2 regions of the Acidovorax sp. BLS4 genome follow, and region 2 is predicted to be linked to the other one. Evidence: predicted binding sites of a transcription regulator. Region 2 holds the regulator's gene; the other holds the start of a gene.

Region 1 (4,409 bases), 2.4 Mb from region 2:
CCGCACTGGAATGCCTGGCCGCCATCGTGGAGGAGGGCGGTTTCGAGCGCGCCGCCCAGCGCCTGAACGTCACGCAGTCGGCCGTCTCGCAGCGGCTGCGCGCCCTGGAGGCGCAGGTGGGCTCGGTGCTCATCGTGCGCAGCCGGCCGCTCAAGCCCACCACCGCCGGCCAGCTGCTGCTCAAGCACACCAAGCAGCTGCGCCTGCTGCGCGCCGACCTGGAGCGCGACCTGCAGGAACTCGCCCCGAGCGCCCCCGGCGGCGCGCGCGAGGACGAGCGCATCTCGATTGCCATCAACGCCGACAGCATTGCCACCTGGGCGCTGGAGGCGCTGCACGATCTGGTGCGCCAGCGCCTGCCCGTCGAGATCATCGTGGACGACCAGGATTTCACGCAGGAGTGGCTGCGCTCGGGCCAGGTGCTGGGCTGCGTCACCACGCTCAAGCAGGCGCTGCGCGGCTGCAAGGTGGTGCCGCTCGGGGCCATGCACTACGTGGCCGTGGCCTCGCCGGCGCTGGCGGCGCGCTACCTGCCGCACGGGCTCACGCCGCACAACTTCCGCGACGTGCCGTTCCTGTCGTTCAACCGCAAGGACGACATGCAGGCCGAGTTCGTGATGCGCGCCTTCGGCCTCAAGCGCGTGGCGCTGCACCACCTGTTCGTGCCCAGTTCCGAAGGCCAGGTGCGCGCCGCCACCGCCGGCTGGGGCGCGGGCGTGGTACCCGAGCTGCTGGTGCGCGGGGCGCTGGCCGACGGCAGCCTGGTGGACCTGGCGCCCGGCCATTCGCTGCCGATCCAGCTGTACTGGCACTGCTGGAACCTCGAATCGGAGGTGCTGGATGCGTTGTCCGAGGCGCTGACCCGCACCGCGGCCCGCATGCTGGCGGTGTAGGCCCCGGGCTGTCCCGGTACCGGGGGCCGCGGCCGGTCGCTAAGATGCGCCGCATGAACACGCCCCCGTCCCGCCCCTCCTTCAAGGCGCAAATGCACCAGGCACGGGAAGAGGCCATCGTGGCGGCTGCGGGCCGCCTGCTCGGCGAAAAGGGCTTCGAGGCCATGACGCTGGACGACGTGGCCGCCGAAGTGGGCGTGGCCAAGGCCAGCCTGTACAAGCACTTCGCCGGCAAGGACGACCTGTGCGCCGCCGCCATGGTGCATGCCGTGGACCGGCTGCAAGGGTTTTTGCAGAGCGTGCCGCCCGGCCAGTCCGCCATCGAGCGCCTGCAGGCGCTGCTGCGCTGGATGCTGTCGCTGCAGCTGACCGACGAGATGCCCCTGCTGCTGAGCCGCAATTCCGGCCTGGCCGGGCCGCTGCGCGACTGCGAGCGCTACCAGGCGTCGCTGCAGACCGCCAGCGCGCAGATCACCACCTGGATCGTGGAAGCCCAGGAGGCCGGCCAGCTGAGCGCCCAATGGCCGCCCGACGTGGTGCTGTGGGCGCTGCTGGCCCGTTCGGCCGACCCGCTGCCCGCCATGCTGCGCGCCACCGGCCGGTACACCGATGCGCGCATCCTCGACTGGGCGGTGGAAACGTGCTTCGGCGGCCTGGCCGCGCAAGGGGTCAGCGCACCAGCAGCACCGGCACCTGGCTGTTCGCCAGCACCTGGGTACTGACCGAGCCCATCACCAGCTTGCCGAGCGCGCCGTGGCCGTGCGAGCCCATCACGAGCAGGTCGAACTTTCCGGTGTCCGCCACCTTGCCGAGGGTTTCGCCGATGGGACCGGTCTTCACGATCCGTTGGGCCACCACCCCGTGGCGGGCGAGGAACTTGACCACCGGGCCGATGATTTTCTCGGCCTCTTCGGCGTGGTATTTCTCGACGGTTTCCTTGCCCAGGGCCGCGCGGGCGCGGGGCGGCAGGGCGGGCTGCACGGTCACCACGGTGTAATCGTGCGTGCCGGCCAGCAGTTCCTCGTGGGTGGCGAGGTAGGCGAGCATTTTCTTGGTGTACGGGCTGCCGTCGACGGCGAGGAGGATGTTCATGAAGACGTCTCCGAAAGAGAAGGGACCAGACTAATCTGCGCGTGCGCCTGTTGTCTTGACCTGCGTCATCTTTGTATGCCCTGCGCGGCGAAAGCGCCGGCGTGGAAGCCGGCACCTGCGAACGATCATACGGTGGCGGTGAAATGCGGCGAGAAGGTGTCCTGCTCGCCCTTGCGGGCATAGCCCAGCGGGTTGGCCACCACGCGGCAGCGCCAGGGCGTTCCATCGGCCCGCGCGCCCTGCACCGTGTAGTCGCTCGGCGAATGCAGGTGGCCGTGCATCCACAGCTGGGCATGGGGCAGCAGATCGTCCAGCGCATTGCAGAACCCCGCGGTGCCGGGAATCAGCCCGTAGCGCGGGTCGGCGCTTTTCAGGCTCGGGGCGAAGTGCGTCACGGCCACGGTGGGACCGTCGAACGGGCGCGCGAGCGCGTCGCGCAGCCAGGCTTGGCAGGCCAGGGACTGCTCGCGCATCGGCTCGGCCAGGAAGGGCTCGCCGCTGCGGGTGCCGCCGGTCTTGCGCAGGTAGAAGTTGGCGGCGCAAAAGGCCTTCTCGCGCTGGCGCAGGCGGCGCGCGAGGTCGGTGCTGCCTTCGTCCTCGGCCAGCGCGTCGAAGTCGCTCCAGAGGGTGGTGCCGACGAAGCGCACGCCCTCCAGCACCACGCTTTCGCGTTCCAGCCAGATCAGGCCCAGGCGGTCGCACACCTGGCGCAGGCGCTGCTGGGCGGCGTCGAAATCCTGCATGTCGTATTCATGGTTGCCGGGCACGAACAGCACGGGGGTCGGCCAGCCGGCGAACTGCGGCAGCGGGGAAAAGCGCGCCAGCCCGAAGTCGTCGTCGGCCAGCTGCGAGCCGGATTGGTAGGAGCCGATGTCGCCGGCCAGCACGAGCACGTCGGCGCCCGGGGCGGGGCTGGGGGCGAAGGCGGGGTGGGCTTCCAGGTGCAGATCGGACAGCAGTTGAATCTTCATGCGCCGATTGTGGAGGCTGGCGCGGTGCCGCCGTCAGGCCACGGGAGGGCGCCGGGCCGTGGGCAGGGCCGAGCGCGCCATCGCGCCCCGCAGCCAGCGGTGGGCCGCATCGTGCAGGCGGCGGCGGTGCCACAGCGCATCGACATGCACCGTGGGCAGCGGCATGGGCAGCGGGCGCCACACCAGTTCGCCGGCGATGCTGGCCACGCCCACGAAGTGGCGCGGCAGCACGGTGAGCAGGTCGGTGGTGGTCACCACGCGCCCAGCGGTGAAGAACTGGTTCACCGTGAGCACGATGCGCCGCTCGCGGCCCAGCGCGGTGAGCGCCTCGTCGATGAAGCCGTAGGGCTTGCCGGAAAAGCTCACCAGCAAGTGGCGCGCGCTGCAGTACAGGTCGAGCGTCATCGGCACCTGGGCGAGCGGGTGGCCGTGGCGCATCACGCACACGTATTCGCCGTCGTACAGGCGCACGCTTTCGAAGGCCACCACGCTGTCGGTCTGGGCGCGCGCGGTCAGGTCGGCCATCACCGCGGGGAAGTAGCCCACGGCCATGTCGGCGGATTCGTCGTCCAGCATGCTGCGCGGGTCGCGCGTGGTGAGCGGCACCACGCGCACGGACACCCCGGGCGCCTCGCGCTCGATGATTTCCACCAGCGGCGGGATCAGCGTGGCGCCCGTGGCGTCGGCCATGGCCAGCACGAACGTAGAACTGGCGGTGGCAGGGTCGAAATCCCCCGGCGCCAGCGACTGTTGCAATTGCGCCAAGGCCTGCCGCACCGGCGGCCACAGCGTGAGCGCCCGGGGCGTGGGCTGCACGCCCTGCCCGCTGCGCACCACCAGGTCGTCGCCCAGCACCTCGCGCAGGCGCCGCAGCGCGTTGCTCACGGCCGGCTGGGTGAGCGACAGCTTGTGCGCCGCACGGGTGAGGTTGCGCTCGGTCATCACCTCATCGAACACGCGCAGCAGGTTCAGGTCAAGCGAGCGGAAGTTGAGAGGCAGCATGTTGAACCATCACTTCAGTGAATGACTGAGATTCAAAATATAAAGTGGAACAGCCATGGGGTAAACCCTAAGATTCACCCATTCGCCCGGCAATTTCGCCAAAAGCGTCTGAAAAGGGTCCTCATCATGGCAAATTTTGTACACATCGAATACCGCACCGAACACCCCGGCGTGCAGCGCGCAGAGCGCTTCGCCGCTTCCCTGAAGGGCGCTGCCGCCAGCCTGGACGGCGCACGGGGCGCATCCTCCCTCCTGCTGGCCGCCGTCGTGGCCGCCGTGCTGGTGGTTGCCAACCAAGTGGTCGACACCCGCGCCGAAGGCCACATGCTGGCCGCCTGGATGGTCATGTGGGTGATCGCCTTCGCCGCGCTGGCCCTGCTGGCCGGTCCCGCCCGCCGCGCCAGCGCTGTGTTGCGCTCCGGCTACAAGGCCTGGGCCGAAGCCCGCCGCC
Region 2 (4,409 bases):
CGCCTGTGGTGCGGCTTCGCCTGCCCGCAGACGGTGTACACCGAGATCTTCATGTGGATCGAGCACCGGGTGGAGGGCGACCGTAGCGCCCGCCTGCGCCTGGATGCCGGGGGCTGGACCTTCGAGAAGGTGCGCAAGAAGGCGCTCAAGCAGTTCCTCTGGATCGCGGTGGCGCTGTGGACGGGCTTCACCTTCGTTGGCTACTTCGTGCCCATCCGCCAACTGTCGGGCGAGCTCCTGGCGATGCAGGGCGGCTGGCAGATCTTCTGGGTGCTGTTCTACGGCTTCGCCACCTACGGCAATGCCGGCTTCATGCGCGAGCAGGTGTGCAAGTACATGTGCCCCTATGCCCGGTTCCAGAGCGCCATGTTCGACCGCGACACGCTCATCGTCACCTACGACGACGCACGCGGCGAGCCGCGCGGTCCCCGCACCAAGACGGTGGATTACAAGGCCCGGGGCCTGGGCGATTGCATCGACTGCACGCTGTGCGTGCAGGTGTGCCCGGTGGGCATCGACATCCGCAACGGCCTGCAATACGAGTGCATCGGCTGCGGGCTGTGCGTGGACGCCTGCAACACCGTGATGGACAAGATGCACTACCCGCGGGGGCTGATCCGCTTTTCCACGCAGAACGGCGTGGCGGCCCGCTGGGGCCGCGCGCAGATGCTGCGCCGCGTGCTGCGCCCCCGCGTGCTGATCTACACCGCGGTGCTGGTGGCGCTGTGCGTGGGGCTGCTGTCCAGCCTGGTGCTGCGCACGCCGCTCAAGGTGGACGTGGTGCGCGACCGCGCCGCGCTCTCGCGCATCGTGGCCGGCGGGCAGCTGGAGAACATCTACCGCCTGCAGATCATGAATGCCACCGAGTCCGGCCAGCGCTACCGCATCGGCGCGAGCGGGCTGCAGGGGCTGCGCGTGGCGTCCGACGCCGAGGTGGAGATCGGCGCGGCCGAGTCCCGCTGGGTGGCCGTGCGCCTGCAGATCCCCTACGGCTCCGCGCCGCCCGGATCGCATGCCGTGCAGTTCGACGTGCAGGCGCTGGGCTCGGGCGGCCATGTCGCCGAGAAGTCGGTCTTCCTGGTGCCGCGATGAGCGCCGCCGGCCCCACCGTCACCGTTTCAGGCGCCAGACCGCTGGTCCGACCGCCTTTCTTCTTTTCCTGTCAGGAGTGAACACCATGCCATCCCCTATCGCTGCCGCACCGGCTCCCCTTCCTTCGGCCGCTCCCTGGTGGAAGTTCGGCTTCGTCTGGATGGTCATTGCCGGGCCGGCCATCGTGGTCGTGGCGGGCTTCACCACGCTGTGGGTGGCGGTCGTGCGCCCCGACCCGGTGGTGGCCGAGGACTATTACCGCCAGGGCATCGAGATCAACAAGACGCTGCAGGGCGCGCCGAACAGCCTGGCCCCGGCCATGAAGGCGCGCAACCATGCGGCCACCCCCGTGCAGGACCAGCCGCGCTGAAGGCGGCCTGTCCGCACCACCCCCCGAAACGAGGAGACAAGCGCAATGTGGACCCAACGCCTCATGTGGATTGCATGGCCCGCCTTCCTGATGGCGGGCGTGCTGGAAATGCTGGTCTTTGCCCTGGTGGACCCACAGGACATGCACTGGTTCGGACAGCCGCTGGCGCTCTCGCGCGAGGGGGTCTACACCATCGCCTTCTTCGCTTTCTGGCTGGTGACGATGGCGTCGAGCGCGCTCACCACGCTGCTGGCCATGTCGCCGTTCGAACTGAACCGCTGCCCCGTGCCCGTGACCGACCGGCCCGCCGACTGCGCGCGCAACCACCCGGGCGCATGAAATGCCAGCGCCGGTGCCGGAGGCCGGCCGCTCAGTGGCAGTTCTGCGAGTTCACGATGCGCTTGAGCGCCGCGGTCTCCAGGATGCGCACGTGGCGCTGCTTGACCTCGACGATGCCGTCCTCGACGAACTTCGAGAAGGTGCGGCTCACCGTCTCCAGCTTGAGGCCGAGGTAGCTGCCGATTTCCTCGCGCGTCATGCGCAGCACGAGTTCGGACTGCGAGAAGCCCCGGGCATGCAGGCGCTGCACCAGGTTGAGCAGGAAGGCCGCCAGGCGCTCTTCCGCCCGCATGCTGCCCAGGAGCAGCATCACGCCGTGCTCGCGCACGATCTCGCGGCTCATGATCTTGTGCACGTGGTGCTGCAGCGCCGTGACCTCGCGCGACAGTTCCTCGATGCGGTCAAAGGGCATGACGCAGACCTCGGCGTCTTCCAGCGCGACGGCGTCGCAGGTGTGGTGGTCGCTGACGATGCCGTCCAGGCCGATGATCTCGCCGGCCATCTGAAAGCCCGTGACCTGGTCGCGGCCGTCTTCGGTGGCCACGCAGGTCTTGAAGAAGCCGGTGCGGATGGCGAAGAGCGAGCTGAAGGGCTCGCCATTGCGAAACAGGGTGGCCCCCCGCTTGACCTTGCGGCGCACGGCCACGATGTCGTCGATCCGCTGCAGTTGCTGATCGTTCAGGCCCAGCGGCATGCACAGCTCGCGAAGGTTGCAGTTCGAGCATGCCACTTTGATGGTTTGCGGATTCATGGGAAAAGGCCTTTGTGGTGAGGGGAGGGCGGGCGGCCGGCAGGGTGGTAGAGCCCGGGCGAACGCCGGGCACCTGTCATGGATCAATTGTGGCAGCGTACGCCTGCAGAACCCTTGACCCAGGTCAAGGGTTTCCCCCGGGGCCTGCGGCACATTGGGCAGGCACAAGGAAATCCCATGATCGCTGTCACCCCTGAACTCCTGCGCCGCTTCGACGTGCCCGGCCCCCGCTACACCTCCTACCCGACCGCCGACCGGTTCGTGGAGGCCTTCGGACAGGACGACTACGTTCTCGCGCTGCAGCAGCGCCGCCTGGGGTCGGCCGCCAAGGCACTGCCCTTGTCGCTGTATGTGCACATTCCCTTTTGCGAGTCGCTGTGCTACTACTGCGCCTGCAACAAGATCATCACCCGCCACCCCGAGCGGGCCGAGGTGTACCTGCGCTATCTCAGCCGTGAGATCGACCTGCACACGGCCCAGTGCGGCGTGGGCCAGGTGGTGAGCCAGCTGCACCTGGGCGGGGGGAGCCCGACGTTCCTGTCGGATGACGGCCTGCGGTCGCTGATGGCCATGCTCCAGCGCAGCTTCACGCTTGCGCCCGGCGGCGAGTATTCGATCGAGATCGATCCGCGCACGGTGGACGCGGGCCGGCTGGCGCTGCTGGCGGAGCTGGGCTTCAACCGCCTGAGCTTCGGCGTGCAGGACTTCGACCCCGAAGTGCAGAAGGCCGTGCACCGCATCCAGCCGGCCAGCCAGGTCTTCGACCTGGTGGCCAGCGCGCGTGCGCTGGGCTTCGAGTCCATCAACGTGGACCTGATCTACGGCCTGCCGCGGCAGACACCCGAGTCCTTCGAGCGCACGCTCGAGCAGGTGGGCCGGTTGCGGCCGGACCGCATCGCGCTGTATGCCTACGCCCACCTGCCCGAGCGCTTCAAGCCGCAGCGCCGCATCGTGCCGGCGGATCTGCCGCTGGCGGCGTCGAAGGTGGCCATGCTGTCGCAATCGCTGCGGTCGTTCCAGGATGCCGGCTACGTCTATGTGGGCATGGACCACTTCGCGCTGCCGGGCGACGCCCTGGCCGTGGCCAAGCGCCAGGGCCGGCTGCACCGCAACTTCCAGGGCTACAGCACCCAGCCCGATTGCGACCTGCTCGGCCTGGGCGTGTCGGCCATCGGCCGCGTGGGCGCCACCTACAGCCAGAACGCCAAGACGCTGGACGAGTACTACGACTTCATCAACCAGGGGCGCCTGCCGGTGGTGCGGGGCCTGGCGCTCACGCGCGACGACCTGGTGCGCCGCTCCGTCATCATGGCGCTGATGTGCCAGGGCGAGGTGCTGTTCGAGCCGGTGGAGCAGGCGTGGCTGATCGATTTCCGGCAGTACTTCGCCACCGAACTGCAGGCACTGGAGGACCTGCAGGCGCAGGGCCTGGTCGTGCTCGGCCAGGAAGGCATCGAGGTCACGGCCATGGGCTGGTTCTTCGTGCGCGGCGTGGCGATGCTGTTCGATCGCTACCTGCAGGCGGACCGCAACCGCGCGCGCTTTTCCCGCATCATCTGAAGGACGCCGCCATGCCCGACACCCTGGTCTGGACCGCGTTGGCCATGGGGCTGGCGGGCGGCCCGCATTGCCTGGCGATGTGCGCGGCGCCCTGCGGGGCGCTGGTGCGCGCTGGCGGCCCAGGCCACGCCGCGGCGGAAAACGCAGGGGCGCAGACGGTGCGATGGGCGGGCCGCGGCCTGGCTTTGCCGGCGGACCGGGTGTGGGCACGGCCCTTCGCTTTCCATCTGGGCCGGCTGGCCGGGTACGCCCTGGCGGGCGCGATGGCGGCCTGGGCCATGGACCGCCTGGCCTGGC

What was found. Region 2 encodes FNR, which switches genes on or off when oxygen is low (the NO sensors DNR and NnrR bind a similar motif). Its sites were predicted from a motif close to TTGATNNNNATCAA; they were not measured.
Region 1: R1Z03_RS03905 (universal stress protein) is a predicted target of FNR. The motif match lies at 2,041-2,054, and genes of this name have one in related genera.

The regions. Positions count from the first base shown of each region.
Region 1 covers NZ_CP136797.1:815,690-820,098, forward strand. The annotation lists gene R1Z03_RS03895 (LysR family transcriptional regulator ArgP) at 1-893, shown strand, start outside; gene R1Z03_RS03900 (TetR/AcrR family transcriptional regulator) at 947-1,615, shown strand; gene R1Z03_RS03905 (universal stress protein) at 1,563-1,985, opposite strand; gene R1Z03_RS03910 (metallophosphoesterase) at 2,111-2,956, opposite strand; gene R1Z03_RS03915 (LysR family transcriptional regulator) at 2,990-3,958, opposite strand; gene R1Z03_RS03920 (hypothetical protein) at 4,085-4,409, shown strand, end outside.
Region 2 covers NZ_CP136797.1:3,243,253-3,247,661, forward strand. The annotation lists gene ccoG (cytochrome c oxidase accessory protein CcoG) at 1-1,092, shown strand, start outside; gene R1Z03_RS15085 (FixH family protein) at 1,178-1,462, shown strand; gene R1Z03_RS15090 (hypothetical protein) at 1,508-1,801, shown strand; gene fnr (fumarate/nitrate reduction transcriptional regulator Fnr) at 1,833-2,552, opposite strand; gene hemN (oxygen-independent coproporphyrinogen III oxidase) at 2,730-4,112, shown strand; gene R1Z03_RS15105 (sulfite exporter TauE/SafE family protein) at 4,124-4,409, shown strand, end outside.